Regions from separate parts of the Mesorhizobium sp. P2_E6 genome, predicted to be linked through region 2. Evidence: predicted binding sites of a transcription regulator. Region 2 holds the regulator's gene; each other region holds the start of a gene.
The links. The regulator LexA, encoded in region 2, represses DNA repair genes until DNA is damaged. The targets are predictions, from matches to a motif close to TGTTCNNNNTGTGTTCNG.
Positions count from the first base shown of each region.

Region 1 (9,946 bases), on a different contig from region 2:
GCGCCGGTCTCGACCTGCCGCTCGACATGCGCCATGGCACGCCGTTCCAGCAGAGGGTGTGGGACGTGCTGCGCACCATCCCGTGCGGCGCCACCATCACCTACACCGCCCTTGCCCGCCGCCTTGGTCAGCCGAACGGTGCCCGCGCCGTGGCGACAGCCTGCGCGGCCAACGCCATCGCGATCGGCATTCCCTGCCACCGGGTCGTCCACACCGACGGCACGCTGTCCGGATACCGCTGGGGCATCGAGCGCAAGCGCGTTTTGCTCGACAAGGAGGCAACGCTATGAACGCCCATGCCAAGGTTGCCGCTTCCGTGGTCGAGGCCGCTGAGACGCGTGTCGCCGCGTACGACTGGCCAGCCCTTGCCACCGAGCTCGACGGCTTCGGCTGCGCGGTGATCGAAAAGCTGCTCTCGCCCGAGGAGTGCCGGCGGATCGCCGGCCTCTATCCTCATGAGCAGCACTTCCGCAGCCACATCCACATGGCCAGGCACGGCTTCGGCAAGGGCGAGTACCGTTATTTCCGCTATCCCTTGCCCGACCTCCTGGGCGGCTTGCGCAGCGCGCTCTATCCCAGGCTGGCCGGCGTCGCCAATCAGTGGAACGAGCGCATGGGGCAAGCCATGCGCTATCCAGCGACGCATGCCGAGTTTCTCGAACAGTGCCATGCCGCCGGCCAGACCCGGCCGACGCCGTTGTTGCTGCAGTATGTACCCGGCGACTTCAACTGCCTGCACCAGGACCTCTATGGCGACCTCGCCTTCCCGCTGCAGGTGGCGATCCTGCTTTCCGAACCGGGCGAAGATTTCACCGGCGGCGAGTTCGCGCTGACAGAACAGCGGCCGCGCATGCAGAGCCGTGTCGAAGTGGTGCCCTTGCGCCAGGGCGACGCGGTTGCCTTCGCCGTCCACAACCGGCCGGTGCAGGGAACCAAGGGCAACTACCGCGTCAACTTGCGCCACGGCGTCAGCCGCCTGCGCTCAGGCATGCGCCACACGGTCGGCATTATTTTTCACGACGCCAAGTGAGGCCGACTTCATCCGGCGTCGGCGGATGCCATATCCAGGATCCAGGGACACGCATAGTAGTCGCTGATATGATCGATCACGCCGCCGTCGGCATGGATCCGCACCAGATACGCCAGCCGCCAGACCACGCCATGCAGCCTGTCGACGAGCAGCACGTTTTCCCCTTCGAAGGCGCCTGGCCGTATGCGCCAGGGCAGCTCGCTGCGCTCAAATTCGGCGAAGTAGGGCGAGCTGGAGAGCAAGCCATTGTAGCAGTCCGAAACGCGCAGCCGGGCATCGGCGCTGGTCAGCGCCCGCACCCCGTCCCAGTCTCGTTTGTTGAACAATTCGACATAGCGGTCGAGCAGCCGCGCCAGTTCGGCATCGTGTAGCGGTGCCGCGATCGGCTGCGCCGGCAAGACGGCGAGCTTGGCGCGACCGCGGTTGAGCGCCGACTTGACACCGCCCGATGTCGAGCCGACCAGATCGGCGATCTCCTCAAGCGAATGGTCGAAGACATCCTTGAGCAGCACGCAGGCGCGCTCCTTCGGCGGCAAATGCACGACCAGCCGCTCGATGGCACGGCCGGCGCCGGGACCGGCGGGCTCGACAGGCAGCACGATCTCGTCGCCGGCATAGCCGGCCTCGGCTCGCTGCCGGGCGCGGCGGCTCCTGATGAAGTCGATGCAGCGGTTGTGGGCGATACGGAACAGCCAGGGCCGCAGCGCCTGCGCATCGTCGAGCAATTCGATCTTGCGATAGGCCTCGAACAGCGCCTCCTGCATGATGTCCTCGCCATCGAGGGCCGAACCGGTCATGCGCGCGCAGTACCGGTGCAGCTTGACGCGCAGATGCGAAACCGTCTCCAGGAACTCTTTGTAGCGCTGGTCGAACAGGCCTTCGGGGTCAAGCCGCGGCTGCATCCCTTGTGCCGGTTCGACGGGTTTGCGGATCTGCTGGTTCATCGCGGCATATCGGTCAGCGTCACCACACCATTGCGCAAGTGCTGCACGTCCACAAGCACGAAGCTCGATACGACCAGCCGGCGCATGCTCACGCCGCTCTGTCGCTGGTAGCTGGCAAGCCCAGCCTCGGCCGCACCCAGGTGGCGAGGCGGCCGATCGCATCGTCGGCTTCCGGCGCCTTGCCGGCCATCATCTGGAAGGAATGCAGCATGCCGTCAAAGACGTCGAGCCGCGTCTCGAGGCCGGCCAGCCTGGCGCGCTCGGCGAACATGCGGCTTTCGTCGACCAGCGTCTCGTCCGCGCCGGCTTGCAGGAAGACAGGTGGAAAACCGCTGAGGTCGGCATAGAGCGCACTGACCAGCGGATCGAGCCGATCGCCATCGTCGATGAAGTTCGTCACCAGCCAGTCGACGGCAGCCTTGGCGAAAGCCGGGTCCTTGTCGCGGTTGGTCTCATAGCTGGCGCCAGTCAGCGCCATGTCGAACCAGCCGGAGATGATCAGCGTCGCGGCAGGCAGCGGCCTGCCTTCCGCACGAAGGCACTGCAGCACGCCATAGGTCAGCACCGCGCCGCAGGAATCGCCGGCAAGTGCGATGTGCCTGGTGTCGAAGCCTTGCCGGGTGCGGTCGGTGAGCCAGTTCCAGGCGGTCATCGCCGCATTGAGCTGGGCCGGATGCTTCGCCTGATGCGCCAGCGGATAGCCGTAGAGCAACGCCCGGCAGCCGACGGCCTTGGCCAGATGCCCGACCAGCTTGCGGTGCGTGTAGATCGAGCCGCCGATGAAGCCGCCGCCATGCGCGTAGAACAGCACCCGCTGCTCGTCCGCGCCCTTCGGCACGATCCACATCGCCGGCACGCCACCGGCATCGACCTCGATATAGTCGACGCCGCCGGGTTCGCCGGTCAGCGCCGTCCAATGCGTGTCGTTGTAGTCGATGATCGCTTGCGGACTAGTCAGTTGCCGGCATTGGCAGCCAGCGCCGCATAGTGGTTCCTGTTTGCCTCGCTCTGTATGCTCGCCATTATGGTCTCCCGGGGTTGCGGATCGCGGGCCGCGCGACCTTCGAAGCCTAGGACGAACGGGCGGTCGGAAAGGATACGTGGCCGCGGAAGTTTTTTCGCGCGCGGCTAGTGCTCGCCGCCAAACATTGCAGCATGACGCCGGGCGAATTCGACGAACGGCGTTGCCCGCACGCCGAACATCTCGTGCGTCGCCAGATGCACCCGCGATTTCGGCCGCCGCAGCCGCTCGGCCAGTTGCTCGTCCAGCGCATCCGCGAAGTCGGTTGGAATGCCGCCGGCCACCAGATTGCGGCGCCGCACTTCAGGGCTCACATTGACATAGCGAACCGACTTGCCAATCGCTTGCGATATCCGCGCCGCGACATCGCACATCGTCAGCGCCTCGGGCCCGGTCATGTCGAGGCTCTCGCCCGCATGGCCGCCATCGCGCAGCAGCCGAAAGGCAACCTTGGCGATGTCTTCGACATCGACCGGCGACAACTCGGTGTCGCCGAGTGCGAGGCGGAAAACGCCCTCGGCGGCAATGGTTGGCGCGTCGCGCAGATAGACCTGCATGAACTGGCTGGGGCGCAGATGCGTCCACGCCAAGCCTGCCCCTTCCAGATAGCGCTCGATCTCCTCATGCATCCGCGTGAAGCGGAATTTCGTCGCGTCATAGCCGATGTTGGATTCCGCGCCAGAAAACTTCACCACATGGGCGATACCGGCCTGCTTGCAGGTGTCGATGAAGCGGCACTGCGTTTCCGTCATGTCCTCGGCGGCGGTCGAAATCATCAGCACGCGGTCGATGCCGTCGAGTGCAGCGCCCAGCGTTTCAGGCCGGCGCATATCGCCCTCGACCAGTTGTATCCCGGCAAGGTCGTCGAGCCCCGCCGCCGAGGCACGGGCCGGGTCCCGCACCAGCGCCCTCACCTCATGCTTCTGCCGTGCGAACTCGCGCACGATCGCCTTGCCGTTCAGGCCCGTGGCGCCTGTCACCAGGATCATGGTCTTGTCTCTCCGTTCAGGATTGATGCGCCCGCCCTGCTGGCGACCGCACGTTGAAGACGAAGAGACGCAGGCAAAGGATTCCGCCCAAACATTTTTATCGGCGAGATGCCTCCGCCATGCCTCGGATCATGCCACTGGCGCGTAGCGGTTGACCACCATCCCGCAGGCATAGGCTTTCGAGCCGAGCAGCCGCAGGGTCTCGAAACCGCCCTGGTCGAAGATCCGCCGTCCCGCGCCCAGCACCGCCGGGTTGACGAACAACTGGAACTCGTCGACCAGCCCTGCCGCGATGAGTGAGGAGGCGAAACCGGCGCCGCCGAAGACGGCCATATCGCCGCCCTCGCCCGCCTTCAGCGCCTTGACCTCGCGCGGCAGGTCGCCGCTCGCCACCGTTGTGCGCTCCCACCGCGAGGCTTTGAGCCTGTCGCTCAGCACCACCTTTCGTGCTTCGACGACGCGTTGCGCAAAGGCATAGAACGGATCGTGCGGAAATTTCTTCGCCGCATTGCCCCAATGGGTCAGGTAACCCTCCTCGGCCATCTTGCGGCTGAGCAGGATGGTGTCGACGCCGGCGAAGACGGCGTTGAAGTCCCGCTTCAGCTCGCCGTCCCAGGCGCTGTCGTCGCCCCATTCCCAGAGCTGCCAGTGATGATCCTCGTCGGCGCCGACAAAGCCGTCGACCGACATCTGCATCTGCAGGATCAGTTTTTTCATGGTCATTCTCCGGTTTGTCCCACACTGACGAATGCTTTACTTCTGGAACCATTTGACGCACGGCGGAGAATGATGTCAATAGTAAATTGATTTAAAAATGGAACCATAGACATGTCGACCAAGGGAAAGTCCGGCTGCCCGATCAACCTGTCGCTCGAACTGCTCGGCGACCGCTGGACGCTGCTCATCATCCGCGACCTGATCTTCGCCGGGAAAAAGCATTTTCGGGAATTCCTGCAGTCCGACGAAGGCATCTCCTCGCGCACGCTGGCCGAGCGGCTGCAGACGCTCCAGGAAGAAGGCATCCTCAACCGCAGCGACGACCCGACCCACGGCCTGAAAACGGTCTACAGGCTGACAGAGGCCGGCATCGACCTGCTGCCGGTGCTGGCGACGCTCGGCGCCTGGGGCAGCAAGCACCGCAAGGCCGACGACAAGCTCGCCCGGAACGCCGATAATCTGGCGGCCGGCGGCAAAGCCGCTCTGGACCAGATGACGGTGGCGTTGTGGGCCGAGCATCTGGCGAGCACTTGATCGCCGAAGCTGTGGAGACGCCCGGAGGCCCACGCCAAGGCAGGGCGTTGCTCAGCCGCGCGGCGACAAATGGATAATCATCGGCCCTCATACTCATCGTGAAGACGGACCCAGTCGCCCAAAGTATGTGACGGCCCATTTTCATTGCGACCGACGGGAGTGAGGTCGAGATAGCTATATGTCCCGATCAGGTTCTCACCGCCACGGCCCCGCACCTGGAAAGTGCAATAGATCTTCCCATCCTCATCTTTGTAGAAAACGGTCGAGCCACCGCGATCTCTGCCTGTAATCGCGACCTCCTCAAAATTGAATAGCACCTTGCCCGAGTTGATCTGGTCCTCGGTGAACGATACCTGGAAGTCGAAATTGAAATCACTTCCGAATGACGACACCCAATCAAACTGCCAATTCATCCGCGCCTTGAAGTCCTGTAGCTCGGCGAGAGGAGCACGCGAGCAGACGGCCAGGGAGACGTCGTGATGCATCAGATGCTGGTTGGCGGCGTCGATGTGGTCGCAAAGGAATGAACAGCCGGTGCACCGATAGTCTGCATTGGGCGGAAACATGAAGTGATAAATGATCAGCTGGCTGCGGTTCTTGAAGAGATCGGCCAGCGATTTCCTTCCCTGGGTCGTGTCGAACTCGTAGGGCTTGTCGATCCGAAGCCATGGCAGTGCCCGTCGGTCCGCCGCGAGTTGTTGACGCTGGCGCGTAAACGCCTTTTCTTTCCCGAGATGCGCTTTGTGCGCTTCAAACCAATCCGTGTAAGGCGCGATGATGTGGTCGGTCATGTCGTCCTCCTTCCGCCTCTGGCGTATGCTGACGGTCTCGTTGCCTGTCTTTAAGACGTTGTTGAAAACCGCGATCCGACGTCACCTGTGCAATTTGTGCTGAAGAACGCGGCTGATGGCACCGGACGTCGACATTCAGCTTGACAGTCGTGCGCGCTTTGTTCTCTATATGTTCCAATCTATCAGCAACTGCGGATGTGCGGTCGGGATGGAAACGACAGCCACCATCCTGCATGCCGATCTCGACGCCTTCTATGCTTCGGTCGAGCAGTTGCTCGATCCGTCGCTGCGCGGCAAGCCGATCGCGGTCGGCGGCGGCGTGGTGCTCGCAGCCTCCTATGAAGCCCGCGCCTTTGGCGTGCGCGGCGGCATGCCGGGACGCAAGGCGCGCGAGCTCTGCCCGCATCTGATCTTCGTCGGCGGCAATTTCAGCGACTACCAGCGCCTGGGCGACGCCGCGATCAAGGTGCTCGACGACTTCACGCCCGTGGTCGAGCGCATCTCCATCGACGAGGCCTTTGCCGATGTCGCCGGCTGCACACACCTGTTCGGGTCCCCGCTAGAGATCGCCACGACCATCCGCCGCCGCGTCCGGGCCGAGCTCGGCCTACCGATCTCGATCGGCGTGGCGCGCACCAAGCATCTGGCCAAGATCGCCTCGCAGGTCGCCAAGCCCGACGGGCTGGTGGTGGTCGAACCCGGCACCGAGATCGCCTTCCTGCACGACCTGCCGGTCGGGCTGATGTGGGGCGTCGGCCCGGCGACGAAGGCGCGGCTGGCCGAAATCGGCATCGAGACCATCGGCCAGTTGGCCAGGACACACAGCGGCGCGCTGGCGCGGCTGCTCGGTCCCGCCGCCGGCGAAAAGCTGTCGGCGCTGTCATGGAACCGCGACCCGCGCAAACTGGAGGCGAAGCGCCGGGCGCACTCGGCCGGCGCGCAATCGGCACTTGGGCAAAAGCCTGCCGTGGCGCGGATCATCGTGCCCACTTTGCTGCACCTGGCCGACCGCGTCGCCAGCCGGCTGCGCGCCAAGGCAAGGCCCGGCCGCACGGTGACAGTGCGCGTGCGCTTTGCCGATCTCAGCGCTGTCACGCGCTCGATCACGCTTGACCAGCCGATTGCGGCGACCACGATGCTGGCCGAGATCGCCGGCGACCTGGTGCGCGGCTTGCTCGACGACCACCCGCACGAGAAGACGATCTCGCTGCTGGCGATCTCGGTCTCGCATCTCGAGGAAAGTGCCGAGTTGCAACTCGAACTGCCGCTCGGCCTCGCCGATGAGAAGCGCCGTCCGGGCACCCGAAAAGGCCTGGCACGCTTCGGTGCCGACCGCGCCATCGACAAGATCCGCGAGCGCTTTGGCAAGCAGGCGGTCGGCTACGGCACGGTGGCGCTGGAGGCCGCACGCTCCGTACCCGACGAATTCAGGGAATTGGCGCAGAAGGAGCTCTGAGGGCAGCCGAAGCCAATCGTGCCCTGCATATGACCGCGAGTTGTAACTGGTAGCAGCAAAAGAGTGACTTGATTTCAGGCCCTGGCTATTCGAGTAAGGTATAGCGGCCACAAGCCATGGAATGCGATGTTCACAGCCTTCATCGTTTGCGCGTCAGTCACAGCTCTCAGCGCGGTCGTCAGTCTCGGTTTCTCCTTGGCTGCGGCCATGAACGAAACCGGCAACGCCCGGACAATAGCTTTCTACGGTTGTGCACGCAGCGTGGCCTTGGTGGTCGCAAGCGCCGTGCCGTTTTTTACGGGTTCGACGGAATGGCTTGAAGCCGTCGCCTGGATAATGATCCTTGTGCAGGCTGGGGATGCTATCATAGGCGCCACGATCGATGATCGGATGAAAACCTTCGGCCCGGCCGGCATGTCGCTCGCCAACCTTCTGGCTCTCCTATGGCTCATCCAGTCTGTTCAATGAGACGACGACACACAGCTAAGCGTACGTGTGTTCCTCTGCCGTTCAACGCCATCCTTGTGGCTGCCTGCTTCAGCCTCTGATCGCCTTGCCGGCTTGCTGCAACAGCTCGAACGCCGCGAAACGCTTGGCGTGCCAGCCGGACAGCGAAGCGTTGGGATGATAGACCTCGCCGAGTTCCGACATGCCCGCCATGGCCGTCACCAGGTCCTTGTATGCTCCTGCGGCGACGGCGCCCAACATCGCCGAGCCTAGCAGCACCGGCTCCGGCGAGGTCGACGCCACCACCACCATGCCTGTCGTGTCGGCCAGCAGCTGGCGCACCAGCGGGCTTTGCCCGGCGCCGCCGCTGACGACGATGGTGTCGACAGGAATGCCCTTCTCATGCTCGGCTCGCACGATCTGGCGCGCGCCGTAGCCCAGCCCGCAGACGCCGGCGACATACAGCCCGACCAGGCTGTCGTGGCCGGTGTCGAGATCGAGCCCGGCAATCAGCGCGCGCGCATCTGGGTCGGCGAAAGGTGCGCGGTTGCCGAGGAATTCCGGCACGACATGGATCTCGCCGACCAGCGCCGGCATTGCTGCGGCACCCCCACGGCCTTGCGCCTGCAGCGACAGCCAGGCGCTGAGGCTGAGCCCTTCGGCCTGCGCCCTGGCCGCGGCTTCGCCGGCCGCCGGGTGCATGCGCACAAGATGGTCGATGGCCGCACCTGCCGCCGATTGACCACCCTCGTTCAGCCACAGCCCCGGCACCATGGCCGAGAAATACGGACCCCAGACGCCGTCGACGAAGGCCGGTTTGGCGGTCGACGACAGGGTGCAGGCCGAGGTGCCGAAGACATAGGCCATGCGCGACAGGACACTGCCGAAATCGCCGCGCGCCCCGACCGTGCCGACACCGCCGGCATGCGCATCGATCAGCCCGGCCGCCACCGCGGTGCCGGGGGCGAGGCCAAGGTCGGCCGCCGCCTGCCCGATCAGTCCGCCGCCCAGCGATGCTCCCGCCGGCACGATCTCGGTGCCGATGCGCGCAAACGCCTCGTCGGCCAGCGCGCCGAGGCCGACGTTGCGGAAATATGTCTCATCCCAGCGGCTCTCATGCGCCAGATAAGTCCATTTGCAGGTCACCGTGCAGACCGAGCGGGCAAGGCTGCCAGTCGCCCGCCAGGTCAGGAAATCGGCGAGGTCCAGGAACTGCCAGGCGGCGTTGAAGGTGGCGGGCATGTTTTCCGCAAGCCACAGAAGTTTCGGTGTCTCCATCTCAGGCGAGATGACGCCGCCGACATAGCTCAGCACCGCAGCGCCGCTGCGGTTGATGCGGCGCGTCTGCTCGATCGCGCGGTGATCCATCCAGACGATGATGTTGCGTTCGGGATTGTTGGACGGGCCCACCGGCAACGGCACGCCGCCCTCACCCAGCACCACCAGCGAACATGTGGCGTCGAAACCGATGCCGGCGATCGCCTCGGGCGCTATGCCGGCCTCAGCGACAGCGGCGCGGGTGGCAATGCAGACCGCCCGCCAGATGTCGTTGCTCGACTGCTCGACGATGTCGCCGGCCTCGCGCCAGACCTCGATGTCCTGCTTGGCCGAGGCAAGCAGGTTTCCCGCCTGGTCGAACACCCCTGCCCGCGCGCTGCCGGTGCCGACGTCGATGCCGAGATAATGGGGCATGGGGGGAAACCTTTCGGTTAGGGTAGCGGGGGAGTAAGGGAGTAGGGCAGTAGGGGAATAGGCAGCAGACGAATGGCGACTAGATTTGAGCCCGGACTTTGGATCGCACGACAGCATACTGCCCTAGTGCCCTAGTGCCCTACTCCCGTACTCCCCTATTCCCCTACTCCCTTAAAGATCATTGCTCTGCGGCAGGATCACCAGATCCCGGATCGTCACGTTGCGCGGCCGGGTCAGCATGAACATCACTGCCTCGGCGACCTCGCGCGGCTGCATCAGGCCGCCGGCGGCGAGCTCTTCCTCGAGCTTGGCTTTCGGCCAGTCG
Region 1 covers NZ_JBFUEQ010000004.1:118,479-128,424, forward strand. Annotated here, with positions in the region: gene AC1D08_RS11285 (methylated-DNA--[protein]-cysteine S-methyltransferase) at 1-290, shown strand, start outside; gene AC1D08_RS11290 (2OG-Fe(II) oxygenase) at 287-1,030, shown strand; gene AC1D08_RS11295 (sigma-70 family RNA polymerase sigma factor) at 1,039-1,974, opposite strand; gene AC1D08_RS11300 (alpha/beta hydrolase) at 2,063-2,821, opposite strand; gene AC1D08_RS11305 (SDR family oxidoreductase) at 3,103-3,984, opposite strand; gene AC1D08_RS11310 (dihydrofolate reductase family protein) at 4,114-4,701, opposite strand; gene AC1D08_RS11315 (winged helix-turn-helix transcriptional regulator) at 4,813-5,235, shown strand; gene AC1D08_RS11320 (DUF899 domain-containing protein) at 5,313-6,026, opposite strand; gene dinB (DNA polymerase IV) at 6,235-7,482, shown strand; gene AC1D08_RS11330 (hypothetical protein) at 7,609-7,950, shown strand; gene AC1D08_RS11335 (FGGY-family carbohydrate kinase) at 8,020-9,621, opposite strand; gene AC1D08_RS11340 (SDR family oxidoreductase) at 9,793-9,946, opposite strand, start outside.
Region 1: dinB (DNA polymerase IV) is a predicted target of LexA. The motif match lies at 6,186-6,203, and genes of this name have one in related genera.

Region 2 (9,946 bases):
ACCATGCCGATGCTGCGCGCCGGCGAGCTCGCCAAGATCGTCGACAAGGCGGAAATCACGATCGCGCTTTGCGACACCAGGCTGATGGACGAGATGACCGCTTGCGCCAAGGACAGCGCGTTCCTCAAGCAGGTCATCGGATTCGACGGCACCGCCAACCATGATGCCGAACTTGATCGGGCGGCTCTCGACAAGTCGGTCGTTTTCAGCGCCGTCAACACTGGCCGCGACGACGTCGCGCTGCTCGGCTTCACCTCGGGCACGACAGGCGTGCCGAAGGCAACGATGCATTTCCACCGCGACCTTCTGATCATCGCCGACGCCTATGCCCGCGAAATCCTACAGGTGACGCCGGATGACATCTTTGTCGGGTCGCCGCCGTTGGCTTTCACCTTTGGCCTCGGCGGCCTCGCCATTTTTCCCCTGCGCTTCGGTGCGGCGGCGACGCTGCTCGAACAGGCGACGCCGCCCAACATGATCCACATCATCGAGACCTACAAAGCAACTATCTCCTTCACAGCGCCGACCGCCTATCGCGCCATGCTGAAGGCCATGGATGAAGGTGCCGACCTGTCATCGCTGCGCGTCGCCGTTTCGGCTGGCGAGACCTTGCCCGCTCCGGTCTTCCAGGAGTGGACGCAAAAGACCGGCAAGCCGATCCTCGACGGCATCGGCGCCACCGAAATGCTGCACATCTTCATCTCCAACCGCTTCGATGACATGAAGCCGGCGTCTACCGGCAAGCCGGTGGGCGGCTACGAGGCACGCATTGTCGATGACGAGATGCGTGAGGTGCCGCGAGGCTCGACTGGCAGGCTTGCGGTGCGCGGGCCGACCGGCTGTCGCTACATGGCTGACGACAGGCAGAAGGAATATGTTCGCGACGGCTGGAATCTCACCGGCGACACCTTCACCCAGGACGAGGACGGCTTCTTCCATTTCGCCGCCCGCTCCGACGACATGATCGTCAGCGCCGGCTATAACATCGCCGGCCCCGAGGTCGAGGCAGCGCTGCTGGCGCACCCGGACGTCGCCGAATGCGCTGTGATCGGCGCTGAGGATGCCGAACGCGGCCAGATCGTCGAGGCGCATGTTGTGTTGGTGCAAGGTGTGGCACCTGACGCGATGACCATCAAGCGTCTGCAGGACCATGTCAAAGCGACGATCGCGCCCTACAAATATCCGCGATCTGTGAAGTTCATTGCTGCGTTGCCCAAGACGCAGACCGGCAAAATCCAGCGCTTCCGGCTGCGCACGGAGAAAATCAGTTGAGCGAGCCATACGATCCGGCCTCCGAAGGCGCACAGATGTCGTTCAAGGAGCGCATGTCCTACAGCGACTATCTGCACCTGGAGAAAGTCCTTGAGGCGCAGACGCCGCTGTCGTCGGCGCATGACGAGATGCTGTTCATCATCCAGCATCAGACCTCCGAGCTCTGGATGAAGCTTGCCCTGCACGAGATCGGTGCCGCGATCCGCTCGATCCGCGCCGACCGCCTCGAGCCGAGCTTCAAGATGCTGTCGCGCGTCGCCCGCATCTTCGAGCAGTTGAACAATGCCTGGGACGTGCTGCGGACGATGACACCCAGCGAATATACAGAGTTCCGCGACGCGCTCGGCCAATCCTCGGGTTTCCAGTCCTGGCAGTATCGCGCCATCGAGTTCATGGCCGGCAACCGCAACCTCGCCATGCTAGGCCCGCACAAGCACCGGCCGGACCTCAGCGGGAAGCTTGAGGCGATCCTGGCCGAACCGTCGCTCTACGACGAAGCGCTGCTGCTGCTCGCCCGCAACGGATTCGACATCGGTGCTGACGCCAACCGTACCGACTGGCGTGAGACGCGCACCGAGAATGAAGCGGTCCTGGTCGCCTGGCAGACAATCTACCGCGACCCACAGCGCTACTGGATGTTCTACGAGCTGGCTGAAAAACTGGTCGACTTCGAGGATTATTTCCGCCGCTGGCGCTTCAACCACGTAACCACGGTCGAACGCATCATCGGCCTGAAGCGCGGCACCGGTGGCACGTCGGGTGCGTCCTACCTGAAGAAGATGCTCGAGGTCGTCCTGTTTCCGGAACTCTGGACAGTTCGCACCCGGCTCTAGCTTCTCAGGTCACCGCGGTTTTGACCGCGAAACGCGCGTCTTGCCAGACGCCAGTGCGCAGGATGTCTTCCAGCATGTCGACCGCCTGCCAGACATCCTTGTAGCCGATATAGAGCGGCGTGAAGCCGAAGCGGATGGTCGAAGGCGCCCGGAAATCGCCGATCACGCCGCGCTCGATCAAGGCCCGCATCACCTGGTAGCCGCTGGGGTGGATGAATGACACCTGGCTGCCGCGCTCGTTGCCGTTACGCGGGCTTTCAAGCTCGAGCCCGTACGCCCCGCACCTTGCTTCGACCAGCTGGATGAACAGATCGGTCAGCCCGATGCTCTTTTGGCGCACCGCCACCATGTCGACATCGTTCCAGAGGTCCAGGGCGCCCTTGAGCGCCCGCATCGACAACACCGGCTGCGTGCCACACAGGAACCGGCGAATGCCGGTGCCTGCGGCATAGCCTTGTTCGAAGGCGAACGGCCGCGCATGCCCCCACCAGCCGCTGAGCGGCTGATAGACATCACCGTGGTGCCGCTGTGCGGCATAGATGAAGGCTGGCGAACCCGGGCCGCCATTGAGGTACTTGTAGGTGCAGCCGATGGCGAAATCGGCATTGGCAGCGTCGAGTTCGACCGGCAGCGCGCCGGCGGTGTGACAGAGATCCCAGACGATCAGCGCACCAGCCTGATGGGCCTTGCGCGTCAGCGCCGCCATGTCGCGCAACTGGCCGGATTTGTAGTTGACGTGGTTGACCAGGATAACGGCGACGCGCTCGTCGATCAGTTCCTCGATATCAGGCGCGTCGACGCCCTCGAGCCGCAGGACCGTACCCGGCCGCGTCGAAGCAACGCCCTCGGCCATATAGAGATCGGTCGGGAAGCTGTCGCCCTCGGCGACGATGACCGACCGGTCCGGACGCATCGCGAGCGCCGCATGCAGCACCTTGTAGATGTTGATCGACGTCGTATCGCAGACCACAGTCTGACCGGCCGCGGCGCCGATCAGGCGTCCGAGCTGGTCGCCGAGCTCGACTGGCATGTCGAACCAGCCGGCGGTGTTCCAGGCACGGATGAGGTCCTGCGCCCATTCCTGTGTGGCGGCCTTGTTCAGTTCGTCGAAGACGGCGGGAGAAGCCGCGCCAAGCGAATTGCCGTCGAGGTAGATCACCCGTTGCGGCAAGACGAAACGATCGCGCATGGAACGCAGCGGGTCCGCGGCATCCATCGCCTCGATTGCAGCGAGATCGGGAGTTGCATTCATGGTCGACTATCCCCGCGCATGGGCGTGCTCAGATGAACATATCAGGTGAAACCGTTGGCGATCATGGGCAGTCCCTTGGGTCTTGTCAAACATTATATATTATTTACGCAATGGAAGGATTTCATATATAATCACCCGACCAATTGGTACGGATGGTCGGCAATGCTGGACGACGAGCACTTCTCGAAGACAGTAGCAGCCTACAGGCTGCTGCGCCGCGATATCCTCACCACCCGTCTGAAGCCCGGCGCGCCGCTCAAGCTCAGCGCGTTGCGCAACAGCTACGGCATCGGCTGGACACCGCTGCGCGAGGCACTCTCGCGGTTGGAGGCCGAGCGCCTGGTGACCGCCATCAGCAATCGCGGCTTTGCCGTCGCCGCGGTATCGCGCAACGAGTTGGAAGATCTGTCACGCGCCAGATTGGTGGTTGAACTGCCTCTGCTCCAGGAATCGATCGAGAAAGGCGGCCGTGAATGGGAGGACGCCGTCGTCGCTGCCCATTACCGGCTGTCGCGCAGCAGGACCGCGGTCGACGACCCGTCCGACGAAGTGGTCGACGAATGGGATGAAAAGCACGAGGCTTTCCACGCGGCACTGCTCAGCGCGGCAGCGTCCCCCTGGCTGCTGACCTTCCACTCCACGATCGCGGATCAGTTGCGTCGCCATCACCGCTTTCTTGGCCTGGCGCCAACCTTGCGGGCGGCCGCCGGTCTCCAGCATGGCTACGAAGAGGCCATGGAGGCGCTGCGCCAGGCCGTCGCGATCGAACATCATACCGCGCTCATGGAAGCGGCGCTGGATCGCGACATCGAGCGCGCGAAAACCCTGATGGTTGCCCACATCGGCTACACGCTGCATGTCTATGTCCATGCCGGCGACGGCAGCACAAACAAGCGGTAATGCGACGAGGAACAAGGCAAGGCCGATACGGGCAATTCCTCCGCCAAAGTTGGCATTTTGGCTCCCTTTCGTTCACGGGAGCCACGACCGGTGAAGTGAACCGAGCCCTCTTGTCGAGCTCCAGCGTTAGCCGAGGCCAAGCCCGACACTGGGTGAGCCACAGGCCATTAACCATAGCAATTTCAATCCAACCAAGCGCTCGGCGGTGGCAGGCATGCGTCGATCGCGACCCACTTCCGGGGCGCCAAATAATTTCAGCCGCCTTAACAAGTTCATTAAACTTTAAACGGTTGCGGAACACAACTGGAACAGATAGTGTTTGTTCTGGGTTTGTTTTTCCGATTCTGGTTTTGGGTAACCTGGGGGCTGCCATGCTGACGCGTAAACAACACGAACTGCTGATGTTCATTCATGAACGGCTCAAGGAAAGCGGCATTCCGCCATCCTTCGACGAGATGAAGGAAGCGCTCGACCTTGCCTCCAAATCCGGCATACACCGGCTGATCACGGCGCTGGAGGAGCGCGGCTTCATTCGCCGCCTGCCCAATCGGGCGCGCGCGTTGGAAGTGCTGCGGCTGCCGGATTCGATCGCGCCAGGCCTCAACGCGGCAAAGAAGTTCTCGCCAAGCGTCATCCAGGGCAGCCTCGGTCAAGGCGGCCTTGGCCGGCAACTCAAGCCTGCATCTTCGCGGATGCCTTCGGCCGGCAATGACGACGACGTGGTCTCCGCCGTGTCGATCCCGGTCATGGGACGCATCGCGGCCGGTGTGCCGATCGACGCCATCCAGCACCAGACGCATTCGATCTCGGTGCCGCCGGACATGATCATGGGCGGCGAACACTATGCCCTGGAGGTCAAGGGCGACTCGATGATCGAGGCCGGCATCTTCGACGGCGATACCGTCATCATCCGCAACGCCGATACAGCCAGCCCGGGTGAGATCATCGTGGCGCTGGTGGATGAAGAGGAAGCGACGCTGAAGCGGTTCCGCCGCAAGGGTGCCTCGATTGCTCTCGAAGCCGCCAACCCGGCCTATGAAACCCGCATTTTCGGACCGGACAGGGTCAAGGTGCAAGGCAAGCTCGTCGGGCTGATCAGGCGCTACTGAGCAGGGCTTGCGACCGGCTTTTCGGGTTTGCGGTAGGGTGGCAGGCCCCTCGCCTCGCGCGAAAACTTGCGCTGCGTGTGCCAGGGCCGGTATGACCCGTCCACCGCGAAGCTGATCGTCGCAGGCGTGGTCGCAGATTGGCGATCGAAGAAGACGGCCGCACTACCCTTGCGGGCCAGTTGTCGCTTGGTGATGACGAGCACAAGTGGATTGTGACAGGGGTCATAGGCCGTGGCGTCATTGATGACGATCAGGTCGGCGAAGCCGCAGGCCATCCAGGCGTCCTTTCGGTCTTCGACATGCGCGATGATCGCACCGGATGGATGCTTGGCGAGACAAATGCCCGATGTGCAATAGAAAGGCGCTCCCGACGGCAGCTCGGCGGCATCGGCTATCTCGAATTGCCCGTCTCCTTTGCTGAACACCTCCGGTATGACGATGGTCTCGGATGTCAGCGCGCGTTTCCAGTTGTCGACCGTGAATTCGTTCGGGCGTGCCCGGCTGACGGCGAGTTCGCCACCCCCGATCGGCAGCGCAACCAGCCGGGCGTCCTCCGAGATCAGCACGTCCGGTGCGCGCGTGTCCGAGACGGTCAACAGGCCGGCAAGCGCGAACGGAAGGGCTGCGAGCCGCAGCCATGTCGTGGCCATCGTCGCGATGACCAAGGCAATCGCAACCAGCAGGACGGACTGCTGCGAAATCAACCCGACCGCGTCGACCGGCGAGCGCTGGGAAATCCATCCGGACATGGCGATCATCACCGTCAGGCCTTTGCCCATCACGTAAAGAAAGGGGCCATCGGCGCCAAAGGGCATCGCCAGCGCACTGAGGACGGCGAAAGGCATCACAACCAGCGAGACGATTGGCATGATGGCGAGATTGGCGAACAGGCTGAGCGGCGACACCCGCTGAAAATGCCAGATGGCAAACAGCGCCGTGGCAGAGCCGGCGATGATGGAGGTCATGGCAAGGCCGCCCATCGCCAACAGGAATTTTCTGGTGAGAAAGCCATGGAGAGATCGCCGTGGCGGCGGCGGTTTCGTTTTCGCCGCACGATGATCAGACCAGCCGGCATAGGCACCGACCAGCGCCGCGGTCGCCGCGAACGACATCTGGAAACTTGGGCCGACCACTTCATGCGGCGACACCGCAATGACCGCGATCGCCGAGATCGCCAGGTTGCGCATGGTCAGCGCCGCCCGATCGAACAGCACGGCAATCAGCATCACCGCCAGCATGATGAAGCTGCGCTCTGCGGCAACGACGACGCCTGAGATGACAAGATAGGCGGCGATCGAGAAAAGCGCGGCGGCCGCGGCGTATTTCTTGACTGGCCGGCGCGCGGAAAAGTCCGGAAACAGGGCGAAGGCGCTGCGCATCAGCATCATGATTGTGCCGGCCACCAGCGCCATGTGCAGCCCTGAAATGGAGATGACGTGGTAGATGCCGGTGCGCCGCATCGCTTCGTTGATCTCATCGGGAATGCCGGCGCGCACGCCGACGATCAGCGCCGCGGCGATCTCGCCTTCGGCGCCACCGATACTGCCCCTGATATGGTCGGCGATGGCTTCACGGGCATTTTCTATCCCCGAGGCAAGGCGGGCTGACAGCGGAATGTCGTCGTCATTGCCGGCGACAAGCTTTGGATTGCCGAGGAAAAACCCGCTGCCGCCAATGCCGGCGAAATAGCTGTCGAAGGAGAAGTCGTAGCTGTCCGGCCGCACCGGGCCGGTGGGCGGCAATAGCTTGGCGTAGCCGGTGACCAGCGAGCCTGGGGTTATCTCTGCCGGGATCTTTCGTGCCGAAAGCCGAACCCGCTCCGGCGCATAGCGCAATTTCGGCCTGGCTGTCGACGTCACGTCGATGGTCAGCCGGATGCGGCCGGACTCCATTCGGTCAAGCGAGACGACGCGGCCGGTCACTTGAGTCGAGATTTCCGAACCGAGCAACTGCGTTCCCGCCCGCCATGTCTCGACCTTGCCGGCGAGCAGGCCGAGCGTGCACAGCACCGCAGCCATGAAACAAAGATGGGCTTTCGGCCTGGAACGCGAGACGAACGCGCAGAGCCCCGTCAGAACGACGACCGCGACAGGCTTCGCAAAATCAGGTTCCACCGTCAGCGAAAAATAGCCGATCGCTCCGATCGCCAGACAGACCGGCACCAGCAGGAAGGCTACGCCTCGATCAAGCTCCAGGCCCGCTGCCGTGGCCACGCTGTGGCGCAGCCGAGGCAGCGATATCCGGCCGATTTGCCGGCGCACGCGCACGATCCTGCCAACTTCGGCAACAGGAGCGGGGGCGGAGACATCCGCTTGCAACGGCGGGTTGCCGGGGGCCGGCACGAGAGGTGATGGCAGCGGTAACGCAGCCGGCAGCGGCGTCGCAAACAGGGACCGTTCGCTGACGCCAATAGCGGCGTCCTCGCCCTGATCCGAGCCCCGGCCCCGTCCAGCCATCGGGTCTGCCCCTTGCGCCCTCGACACCCTATGCTACATGAACGCGCAACGCGCGAAAGTCCGCGCAACCACACCCCGCTTCAGATGGTTTCCGAGAGTTTCATGTCCGACAAGGTCGTCACCCGTTTTGCCCCCTCGCCCACCGGTTACCTGCACATAGGCGGCGCGCGCACGGCGCTGTTCAACTGGCTGTACGCAAAGCACACTGACGGCACCATGCTGCTGCGCATCGAAGACACCGATCGCGAGCGCTCCAACGATGCCGCGACCGCAGCCATTCTCGACGGGCTTTCCTGGCTCGGCCTCTCCTGGGATGGCGAGGCCGTCTCGCAGTTCGAGCGCGCGCCGCGTCATCGCGAGGTGGCCGAGGAGCTCGTGCGCATGGGCAAGGCCTATTACAGCTACGAGACGCCTGCCGAGCTCGAGGCAATGCGCGAGGCAGCACGCGCCAAGGGCCTGCCGCCCCGCTATGACGGCCGGTGGCGTGACCGGGACCCCTCCGAGGCGCCCGCAGGCGCCAAGGGCGCCATCCGCATCAAGGCGCCGACCACGGGCGAGACGGTGGTGCACGACCGTGTCCAGGGCGAGGTGCGCTTCCCCAACAAGGATCTCGACGACTTCATCATCCTGCGTTCGGACGGCAACCCGACCTATATGCATGCCGTCGTCGTCGACGACCACGACATGGGCGTCACCCACATCATCCGAGGCGACGACCATTTGACCAATGCCGCCCGCCAGACGGTGATCTACGACGCCATGGGCTGGGACGTGCCGTCCATGTCGCATATCCCGCTGATCCACGGCGCCGATGGCGCCAAGCTGTCGAAGCGGCACGGTGCGCTCGGCGTCGAGGCCTATCGCGCCATGGGCTACCTGCCGGAGGCGTTGCTGAACTACCTGGCGCGCCTCGGCTGGAGCCATGGCGACGACGAGATCATGTCGATCAAGGACATGATCTCCTGGTTCGACATCGGCGATGTGAACAAGGGCGCCGCCCGCTTCGACTTCGCCAAGCTCGAGGCGCTGAACGGCGTCCATATGCGCCGCATGAGCGATGCTGAGCTGTTCGACATCTTCATCGCCACCCTGCCCTATCTCGAGGGGGGGCCGGCGATGGCCGCGCGCCTCGACGACAGGAACAAGGCGCAACTGCTGGCAGCGCTGCCCGGCCTGAAGGAGCGCGCCAAGACACTGGTCGAACTTGTCGACGGCGCCGCCTTCCTGTTTGCCACCCGGCCGCTGCCGATCGACGACAAGGCGGCACTGCTGCTCAATGAAGACGCGCGCAAGATCCTGCGCGGCGCTCACGAAGCTTTGACGACCCTGTCAGGTGACTGGACGGCCACTGCGGCTGAAGCCGCCGTGCGCGACTATGCGCAGGCCGGCGGCCACAAGCTTGGCGCCGTGGCCCAGCCTTTGCGCGCCGCCCTGACTGGCAAAAGCACCTCGCCGGGTGTGTTCGACGTGCTTGCCGTGCTCGGCCGCGAGGAAAGCCTGGCGCGCATAGCGGATCAAATCGATTAGGAGCGAACTGGCCCAAGAAGATTGGCATTGAAAGGCGCGTTTCGCAGTGCAACATTAGGCCCTGGCCCAATCTGGCACGCACCTCCTAGAATGCGGTGGCGAATACGCGCATTGCGGTGATTTCGACGTGTCGCTCTGCGGAATTTTGCCTTTGCCGGCATGAGGAAACAAGAAGGAGTTTGCAATGACCGAAGCTGCGAAAAAACTGGATTTGGGCGGCAACACCCACGAGGCCACGGCAACGCTTGAATTCGCCGGCAAGACGCACGAGTTCAAGGTGCGAAGCGGCTCGGTCGGGCCTGATGTCATCGACATCGCCTCGCTCTACAGCACCACCGGCGCCTTCACCTACGATCCCGGCTTCACCTCGACCGCAAGCTGCGAGTCCGAAATCACCTTCATCGACGGCGACGCCGGCATCCTCTTGCACCGCGGCTATCCGATCGACCAGTTGGCCGAACACGGCGACTTCCTCGAGGTCTGCTATCTCCTGCTCTATGGCGAATTGCCGACCAAGGCGCAGAAGGACGATTTCGATTACCGCGTGACGCGCCACACCATGGTGCACGAGCAGATGTCGCGCTTCTTCACCGGCTT
Region 2 covers NZ_JBFUEQ010000015.1:219,672-229,617, reverse strand. Annotated here, with positions in the region: gene AC1D08_RS30135 (AMP-binding protein) at 1-1,272, shown strand, start outside; gene kynA (tryptophan 2,3-dioxygenase) at 1,269-2,105, shown strand; gene kynU (kynureninase) at 2,110-3,357, opposite strand; gene AC1D08_RS30120 (GntR family transcriptional regulator) at 3,520-4,257, shown strand; gene lexA (transcriptional repressor LexA) at 4,629-5,366, shown strand; gene AC1D08_RS30110 (ComEC/Rec2 family competence protein) at 5,360-7,822, opposite strand; gene gltX (glutamate--tRNA ligase) at 7,925-9,349, shown strand; gene gltA (citrate synthase) at 9,534-9,946, shown strand, end outside.

Region 3 (9,946 bases), on a different contig from region 2:
CGGCGGTCAGGACATAGACCTTGTCGGCGAGCGCAATCGCCTCTTCGAGGTCATGCGTGACGAAGACCACCGAAGCCTTTGCCTCAGACCACAGGCGCAGCAGTTCCTCGTGCATCAGCACGCGCGTCTGAACATCGAGCGCGGAAAACGGCTCATCCATGAGAAGAATCTCGGGTCCATTTATGAAAGTCTGGGCCAAAGCCACACGTTTGCGCATGCCGCCAGAAAGCTGATGCGGATAGTGCTGCTCGAAACGTGACAAGCCGACACGCGCCAGCCAGTCGCGCGCTGCGGCCGTAGCGTCCGACTTCGCTATACCGCGAAAGAGTGGACCAGCCATCACGTTTTCGATCACCGTTCGCCAAGGAAACAAGGCGTCACTTTGGAAAACAAAACCGATGCGCGGGTCTATTCCCGTGACCGGGGCGCCCATGACGCGAACCTCGCCGGCACTTGGGCTTGCCAACCCCGTGACAAGGTTGAGGGTGGTGGATTTTCCGCAACCGGTCGGGCCGACAACGGCGACAAATTCGCCGCGTTCAACGGTCATGGTGAAATCGCGTAGTGCTGTCAGCGATTTGCCGGTGGGTGAAAGGAAACGCCGGCTGACGTTGATCAGCTCGATCGCCGGTGCATTTTTTTCAATGGCCATGGTGGAACTCCTGGGTACGAGCAAACGCCCGCCCGTCGGCCCAAGGCCGCCGGACGTCAAAACTGATGGGTACCGGCGCGATGTCGTTCATCGCGCCGGCACTGTCTGCTACTTGGCGTTCTTGACGAATTCCGAGGTGTAGGTCTTGGAGAGGTCGATCTGCTTGCCCTGCAGTTCCTTCTTGAAGGCTGAAAGAACCGTCAGCACCGTCTCCGGGCCGCCTTCGGGCATGATCCCGTCGGGGGTGAACATTGCCTTGCCTGCATCGAGGGCCTTCACGTAGCCCTCCTTGTCGCCGACATAATAGTCCTTCGGCATCTTGTCGGCGATTTCAGCGCCCGTATGGGTGTTGATGAATTTCTGCGTCTTGACGAAGGCATTGGCCAGCTTCTGCACGACGTCCTTATGCGCTTCGACCCAATCGGTCTGCATATAGAGGGAGGCGGCCGGGTAGGTGCCGCCGAGAGCAGCCTTGGTGCCTTCCATTGTGCGCATGTCGATGAGAACAGACGCTTCGCCGGTCTTCAGCAGTCGCGTGATCGTCGGCTCTGTCGTCATACCTGCCTGGATCTTGTCCTGCTGCATGGCGGCGATGAAGGTGGTGCCGGCGCCGACCGGAACCGAGGTGAAGTCGCCCAGCTTCAAACCGTTCTTGACGGCGAGGTATTCCGTAAGAAAATTCGTCGATGAGCCTAGACCGGTCACGCCCAGGCTCATGCCCTTGAAGTCGGCAGGCGATTTGATCTCGGGGTGTTTCGTCGAAACAAGTTCCACCTCGCCCGGCGCTTGGCTGAATTGGACGATGGATTCAACGAATTTGCCCTTTGCCTGCAGGTCAATGCAGTGATCGTAGAAGCCGACAACCCCTTGCACGGCACCGGCGAGCATCTCGTTTTCGGCATCGACGCCGGCCGGTTCATTCAGCAACTCGACGTCAAGACCCTCGTCCTTGAAGTAACCGAGCGCTTCGGTCAGCTTGGCGGGCAGATAGATCTGTTTCTCATAGCCGCCGACCATGATGGAGACTTTTTCGTCGGCGCGCGCTGACGGCGCGGACAAGGCCATGACGGCGACGAGTGCGGTTGTGGCGGCTGAATCAAGCAGTATTCGCGCGAGCGACATGGCCTCTTCCCTTTGTTCGTTTCCCGCGCCCTCTCTCTCCCATCGCTTTCCGCGACAAATACGGGGCGCGCGCCCAACACTTATGGCACCAAGCTTTCATTCACCTTTCAAGGCCGTACCGAAAATCACCGCAAACCTTACGGATCGGTAAGCGGATGCTGGCCGATCATAGTTGGACGAGCAACTTGCCGAAGGCGAGGATCAGCGACAGGTCATCGTCATTGTTCGCTGTCACCCGATCCCGTCGTGATGGGTCCCCTCGCTCAGCCGCCAACCCCCAGCACGTCCCGCATGTCATATTCACCGGGCGGGCGCCCGGCCACCCAGAGCGCGGCGGCGATGGCGCCACGGGCGAACATGGTGCGGTCGCCGGCCGAATGCGACAAGGTCAAGGTCTCGCCCTCGGCGCAGAAGCTGACGCTGTGCTCGCCGACGATGCTGCCGCCGCGCATCACCGCAAAGCCGATCTCACCGGGCGGCCGCACGCCTGTGACCCCATCGCGGACGTGCCTTGCGACCGTGTCCAGTTCGATGCCGCGCCCGGCGGCTTGTCCCAGCATCAGCGCCGTCCCGGACGGCGCATCGATCTTGTGGCGATGATGCGCCTCGACAATCTCGACATCCCAGTCCTCGGGAGCGAGCGCTCGCGCCGCCTGCTCGACCAGTCCGACCAGCATGTTCAGCCCGAGCGAAAAGCTGCCGGAGCGGACGATGGCGATGGTTTTCGCAGCATCGGCGATGGCGGCCAGCTCAGCAGCATCGAAGCCTGTCGATCCAACGACCAGCGCCGGCCCGCCACGATCGGCGCAAAACCTTGCCAGATCAGCCGAGGCAGACGGCGTGGTGAAATCGATCACCACATCGGCCACGGCAAGTGCCTCGTCGCGGCTCACCAGCCCTTCGCCGACAATGCCCGGCCGGTGGAAGCGACCGGCGAGCGCCAGCCGCGCATCGGCCTGGACGGCGTCCGCCATCTGGCGGCCCATGCGACCCAGTGCACCCGCGATGGCGATCCTGACCGGTGGTTGGGGCATGGCGCTATCTCGCGGCTATTTCCACATGGCGCGCATGCGCGCGCCAATGTCGACGCGCACCTCCGGCCGGGGCGCCCTTCCCTGTGCCGCTTGCGCGCTCGGCCACGAGACCTGCTGGAAGGCTGCAAGGATCGAGGCCGGGATGAAACGGGTGCGCGAGGCATAGAGATGGCGGTCGCCGCGCGCCGCCTGGCCGTGAGGAAAGAAGCGCTGCGGCATGACCAGGCTGAGATTGTCCTTGGCCCTGGTCATCGCCACGTAGAGCAGCCGGCGCTCCTCCTCGATGTCCTCCTTGGTGCCGACGCCGAGATCGGCGGGAATGCAGCCATCGACGGTGTTGAGCACGAAGACATTCTTCCATTCCTGGCCCTTGGCCGAATGGATGGTCGACAGGATCAGATAATCCTCGTCACGGTGCGGCGGTCCGGCCTGGTCACTGGTGGCGTCCGGCGGGTCGAGCGTCAGCTCGGTGAGGAAGCGTTCGCGTGAGGCATAGCCAGATCCGATCTGCTCGAGCTGCAACAGGTCGGCCCGGCGCGTGATCGCATCCTCGTGGATGCGCTCCAGATGCGGCTCGTACCAGAGCCTGACCTGTTCGAGATCGGCCGGCCATTTGGCGCCGGCCCGCAGGCCGGAATAGAGCGCGACGAAGCCCGGCCAGTCATCGGCCGCGCGCTGCGGCGGTCGCCAGCCGGCCAACCCCATCGCCTCGTCCAGCGCCGTCGTCATCGTCTCGACGATTTGCGCGGCGACCGAAGGGCCTATGCCCGGCATCAGCTGCAGCACGCGGAAGCCGGCGACGCGGTCGCGCGGGTTTTCGGCAAAGCGCAGCACCGCAAGCACATCCTTGACGTGAGCAGCATCGAGGAACTTCAGGCCGCCGAACTTGACGAAGGGAATGTTGCGCCGGGTCAGCTCGATCTCTAGCGGGCCGCTGTGATGCGAGGCGCGAAACAGCACCGCCTGCGATTTCAGCGCCGTGCCAGCTTCTCGCTCGGCCAGAATGGTATCGCAGACGAAATTGGCCTGCTCGACCTCATCGCGCACGCTCACCAGCCTTGGCTTGTCGGTGGATTTGCGATCCGACCAAAGGTTCTTGGTAAAGCGCTCCGAGGCCTCGCCGATCACCGCATTGGCGGCGGCCAGGATGGTCTCGGTCGAGCGATAATTGCGCTCCAGCATCACCACGTCGGCGGCCTGCGCGAACTGCTTGGGAAAATCGAGGATGTTGCGCACCTCGGCGGCACGGAACGAATAGATCGACTGCGCATCGTCGCCGACCACCGTCAGCCCGGCGCCGTCGGGTTTAAGCGCCATCAGGATCGAGGCCTGCAGCCGGTTGGTATCCTGGTATTCGTCGACCAGCACATAGTCGAACCGCCCACCCAGATGCGCGGCTATTTCGGGCTCGGCCGCCATCTGCGCCCAGTAGAGCAGCAGGTCGTCGTAATCGAGCACGTTCTGCGCCTGCTTGGCCTCGACATATCCGGCGAACAATTGCTTCAGCTGCTCCGCCCAACCGGCGCACCAGGGAAAGGCGGCCCCTAGCACTTCGCCCAGCGGCGCCTGCGCGTTGACGGCACGCGAATAGATGGCAAGACAGGTGCCCTTGGTCGGAAAGCGCGCTTCCGTCTTCGAGAACCCCAGCTCATGCCGGATCAGATTCATCAGGTCGGCGGAATCCTCGCGATCGTGGATGGTGAAGGCCGGATCGAGGCCAATCTCCAGCGCATAGTCGCGCAGCAGCCGGGCGCCGATGCCGTGAAAGGTGCCGGCCCAGGTCAGCGCGTCGGTGATCACCGCGGCGTCGCGGCCGAGCACCTCGCCGGCGATGCGCTCGACGCGCCTGGCCATTTCGGACGCGGCGCGGCGCGAAAAGGTCATCAGCAGGATGCGGCGCGGGTCGGCCCCCTTGACGATCAGATGGGCGACGCGATGCGCCAGCGTGTTGGTCTTGCCAGAACCGGCGCCGGCAATGACCAGCAGCGGTCCGGCAATCTGGCCGTTGCCATGCTCGACCGCCAGACGTTGGGCGTCGTTCAGCCGTGTGAGATAGGCAGGCTGGACGGTCTGGTCCCGAAAGGTCGAATCAGAGGTGGCGAGGTTCATCGCCCATCAAGCATCGTTTCTGCTTTGTTCGCAACGCCGATGCGAGGATGAATTGGCGTATGAAGGATCAGCCTAACGCTGCGGGTCGATCTCATCTGGCATCAGCAAAAAAGACTTTTGGGGAAGAAGGCCGGCGCCGCTTGGGAGGAAGAATGAAGCGCCGGCCAAGCGGATAAATCAGGTCCGCCGCAAGTGACAGGCTAGCTGAGTCTTGCCCCTGCGTCACCGGGTGATTGTCTTCGTCAAACACGTACCCCGCACCGACCTGCACGTCGCCGCATCACGCGCGTGTTTTGACCATCATCCCGGCAATTTCCTTGAGCAGTTTTGCCGCCACGGTGGCGGTCAGGTTGGCGATGTCGCGAGGCGGGTTTAGTTCAACGATATCAGCCGCCACGATCGGCTGGTTGACCGATTGAATCAGGCCGATGACCTGACGGGTGGTCAGACCGCCGGGTTCGCGGTGCGAGACGCCTGGCGCAAAGGCCGGGTCGAGCCCGTCGAGGTCCATCGAGATGTAGACCGGCGTCTTGAGATCGAGCCGCAGATCGTCGCCGAACCGCGCCGCCTCGATCACCTCGACGCCGAACCGCTTGAACTGGTCGCGATGATGGTCGTTGACGGTCCGGAGGCCGACCTGGATGAGACGGTCGGCAAGCCGCTCTTCCATGATGCGGGCAAAGGGCGAGGTGTGGGAGCGCGGATTGCCCTGATAGGCATCGTACATATCGGGATGCGCGTCGATGTGCAGAATGGTCAGGCTGGGATGTCGGCGGCGCACCGCGCGCAGTATCGGCCCGGAAATGGCGTGGTCGCCGCCGAGGCAGATCAGCGGATCGCCCAGTTCCAGCACGCGCCCGACCTCACCTTCGATCAGGTCCCATGGATCGGTGGCGGCGTCGAAGCCGATGTCGCCATGATCGACAAGCCTGTCGGTCAGATCAAAACCGGTTTCGCTCCACATGCTGTAGGCATCGGAGAACAATTCGGGACGGATATGGGCAGGGGCCCGTGCCGGGCCCTTGAAGAAAGACGAGTTGTCGTCGTGGGGAATTCCCAGCAGCGAAATCCTGGTCATCAGCGTCCGATCTCCGTCAGCGGGGAATTTCAGTAAACGCGGGAGCTGGCTGGCGATAGCGATGGTGTTTGGGCCAGCGGCGGGCGCGCCCTGGCAATCAAAACGCAATCAACTCCCGGCTTCGCCGCCCAGCCTTTGCCTGGCCATGGCGACATGGAAATTGGTGCCGAACAGCAGCCCGTCATCGTTGAAGTCGTAGCCCGAATTGTGCAGCGGCGCCGACGTCTCGCCATTGCCGAGGAAGACGAAACAGCCCGGCACATGGTCGAGGAAGCGGGCGAAGTCCTCCGAGCCGGTCATCGGCTCGCGGGCGACGGCGATGTTGCCGGGCTCGAAAACGCTTCTCGCGGCAGCAAACGCCGCATCGACCAGTTCGGCATCATTGCCTAGCGGCACGAATTCGCGGGTGTAGTTGACCTCGGCGGTAACATTGTAGGCGGCTGCGGTGCCCTCGGCGATGACGCGCATCTGCCGCTCGATTTCGGCGCTGACCTCGGGGCGGAAGCTGCGCGCATCGCCGAGAATGCGGGCAAGACCGGGCAGTGCGTTGCGGGTGCCGTCGGTGATCAGCTCGGTCACCGAAACCACCGATATGTCGGCCGGGCTCAGCCGGCGCGAGACGATGGTCTGCAGATTGGTGACCAGCGCGCAGGCGGCGACCAGCGTTTCGTTCCCCGAATGCGGCCGCGCGGCATGGCCGCCGAGCCCTTTCAGCACGATCTCGAAATTGTCCTCTGCCGACATGATCGGGCCGGCGCGGGTCTCGAAATGTCCGATGGGCAGGCCGGGCATATTGTGCAGGCCAAAGATTTCGTCGAAGGGAAAGCGCTGCATCAGGCCATCGTCGAGCATGGCCAATGCGCCCTTGCCCCATTCCTCGGCCGGCTGGAAGACGAAGCGCACGGTGCCGTCGAAACCGCCCTCGGCGGCCAGGCGTTTTGCAGCACCGAGCAGCATGGTGGTGTGGCCGTCATGGCCGCAGGCATGCATGATGCCGGGATTGGCGGAACGGTAGGGCGCGGCGGATTGCTCGGTGATGCGCAAGGCATCCATGTCGGCCCTTAGCGCAATCGCCCGGTTGCCGCTGCCGCGTTTCAGCGTGCCGACGACGCCGGTGCCGCCGACGCCCTCAGTGACACCATCGAGGCCGAATTCGCGCAGCTTGGTGGCGACAAAGGCCGCGGTGCGCGTTTCCTCGAAGCCGAACTCCGGATGCGCGTGCAAATCGCGCCGCCAGACAATCATCTCCTGCTTCAGCGCGTCATGATCGAATTCGGACATTTCTTCTTGCCTCTCCCGACCTACCTTGCCAGTTCCGTGACCACATCAAGCAGGATGTTGGCGCCGGCAACAAGCTCGGCATCCTCGGTGTGCTCGCGCGGATTGTGGCTGATGCCGCCGGCGCTCGGCACGAAGATCATCGCTGCCGGCGCGATACGCGCCATCATCTGTGCATCGTGGCCGGCGCCTGATGTCATGCGTTTGACGCCGAGGCCGCGGTTTTTCGCGGCAGCCTCGATCAGTTCGACAATGCGGATGTCGAAGATCACCGGCTCGAAGCGGGCCAGCCGCTCGACCGAGATCGTCACGCCTTCGGTGTCGGCAAGCTGTTCGAGACAGGCAGCAAGTGCGGCCTCCTCCGCCTGCAGGCGCTGCTCATCGGGATCACGCAGATCGACGGTGAAGACGGCCTGGGAGGGAATGACGTTGATGGCATTCGGCTCGAAGCGAATCGTGCCGACGGTGGCGACCGTCGGCGTGTTCGAGGCTTTGGCCCTATCGTGCAGGAAGGTGATGACCCGCGCGGCGGCGTAGCCGGCGTCGCTGCGCATCGACATCGGCGTGGTGCCGGCATGGTTGGCGACGCCGTCGATGGTGATGCGTTGCCAGGAGATGCCTTGCAGATTCTCCACCGCGCCGATCGGCACGCCTTCGCGCTCCAGCACCGGCCCCTGCTCGATATGCAGTTCCAGATAGGCGTGCGGCTTGAGGAAGCCGGGCTCCTTGTCACCGGCATAGCCGATGCGGGCAAGCTCCTGCCCGAGCACGCTGCCGTCGGTGCCGACAGCCGCCAGCACCGTCTCGAAGCCGATGCCGCCGGCATGGACCAGCGAGCCCATCATGTCGGGGGTATAGCGCACGCCCTCCTCGTTGGTGAAGGCGGCAACCGCGACCGGGCGCGACGGCGAAAAGCCCGATGCCTTGAGGGTCTCGATCACCTCCAGCCCGGCAAGCACGCCGTAGCAGCCGTCATAGATGCCGGCATCGATGACCGTGTCGATATGTGAGCCGACGAGCAGCGGAGCCTGCCCGGCATTGTCCGGGCTCTGCCAGATGCCGAAAATGTTGCCGACCCGGTCGATGGCGACATCGAGCCCGGCCTGCCGCAGCCAGCCAACGAAGAGGTCGCGGCCCAGCCTGTCGGTGTCGGAGGCGGCCAATCGGATCAGCCTGCCCTCGCTGTCACGACCGACGGCGCCGAGTTCACGGATACGGCCAAGCAGGCGCTGCGTGTCGACGGCGATCACAAATCTGCTCCCGCAAGCATCTTGCCGGCCAGCACATCGGCCGGGCTCATGCCAACCAGTTCGGCATAGCGATGCGGGTCGGTGGCGCCTTCGGTGTTGATCACCAGCACCCGGGATTTGCCGTCGAGTCCAAGGTCGGCCTGGTTGTCGGCCACCGCCCGGATCAGCCCTGCAAGGCCGACGCCGCCGCTTTCGCCGGCGACGATCACCGGATCGCCGGCACGTGGCTGCGCCAGCCGCCGCATCACCGCTATGGCCTCGTCCTCATCCACCGTCATGAAGGCGTCGGCGGCACGCGCCAACACCCGCCAGGCGACCGGAGAGGCCTCGTAGCATTCCAGCATCGCCATCACCGTCGGCTGGCCATGCGCAACCTTCACCACGCACCCCGCCTGGGCGGCCGCGACAACGCACGCGGCGCGCGCGGGCTCGACCACGATGAAGGTCGGCCTGGCATTGCCGAGCACGATGGCAAGATAGCCGGCGACCGCGGCGGCAATGCCGCCGACACCGGCCTGGACGAACACATGGGTCGGTGGCTCCCGGAGCTGGCGCAATGCTTCGCGCACGATCGCCGTATAGCCCTGCATGACGAGGCCGGGAATGCGCTCATAACCTGGCCACGAGGTGTCGGAGACCACGGTCCAGCCCTTCTCGGCCGAAAGTTGGGCGGCTTGCCTGACCGAGTCGTCATAATTGCCGTCGACGCGGATCATCTCTGCGCCATAGCGAGCGATGGCGGCGATACGCTGCTGGCTGACGCCGGCGTGGACGAAAATCACTGCCCGCGCACCGACGAGTTGCGCCCCTTGCGCGACCGACCGGCCGTGATTGCCGTCGGTGGCGCAGGCAACCGTCATCGTCGCGGCAACCGCCCGAACATCCGGCTGACTAAGATCGGCCACATCGACGGGTCGACCAAGCGACCGACCTGCCTCTTCCAGCACCAGGCGGAAGACAGCATAGGCGCCGCCCAGCGCCTTGAAGCTGCCGAGGCCGAGGCGAAAGCCTTCATCCTTGATATGCAAGGCACCGAGGCCGAGTTCAGTCGCCAGCGCCGGCAGCGCATGCAGCGGCGTCATCCGGTGATTGTCCCGATGGGCAAGGAAACGCTCGACCGTGTCGGCCCCGGCGACCCCGAGCGTTTCGGCATCGGCCGGGTCAAGCGTCTGGCGGTGCAAGGCATTGCGGTTGGGCAGGAACACTGGGCGATCGGGTAGGAACACTGGCGGCCTCCTTGGCAGTTCAGCGAGAACATATTGCAGGATTGGCGCAAAGAGCGCTGTAATACGACCCTCGATATGCAAGTTTGTTTCGTCAGGGATGTCTCGATTGCCCGTATTGCCATCCTCACTTGATAGTTTCGATCTCGCCATCCTTACCATCCTGCAGCGGGACAATACGACGCCCCAGCGGGTGATTG
Region 3 covers NZ_JBFUEQ010000012.1:86,083-96,028, reverse strand. Annotated here, with positions in the region: gene AC1D08_RS26360 (ABC transporter ATP-binding protein) at 1-652, opposite strand, end outside; gene AC1D08_RS26355 (ABC transporter substrate-binding protein) at 761-1,717, opposite strand; gene dapB (4-hydroxy-tetrahydrodipicolinate reductase) at 2,038-2,808, opposite strand; gene AC1D08_RS26345 (ATP-dependent helicase) at 2,824-4,917, opposite strand; gene AC1D08_RS26340 (agmatinase family protein) at 5,198-5,995, opposite strand; gene AC1D08_RS26335 (M20 aminoacylase family protein) at 6,104-7,276, opposite strand; gene AC1D08_RS26330 (Zn-dependent hydrolase) at 7,297-8,523, opposite strand; gene AC1D08_RS26325 (diaminopropionate ammonia-lyase) at 8,520-9,728, opposite strand; gene AC1D08_RS26320 (Lrp/AsnC family transcriptional regulator) at 9,856-9,946, shown strand, end outside.
Region 3: AC1D08_RS26345 (ATP-dependent helicase) is a predicted target of LexA. The motif match lies at 4,932-4,949, and genes of this name have one in related genera.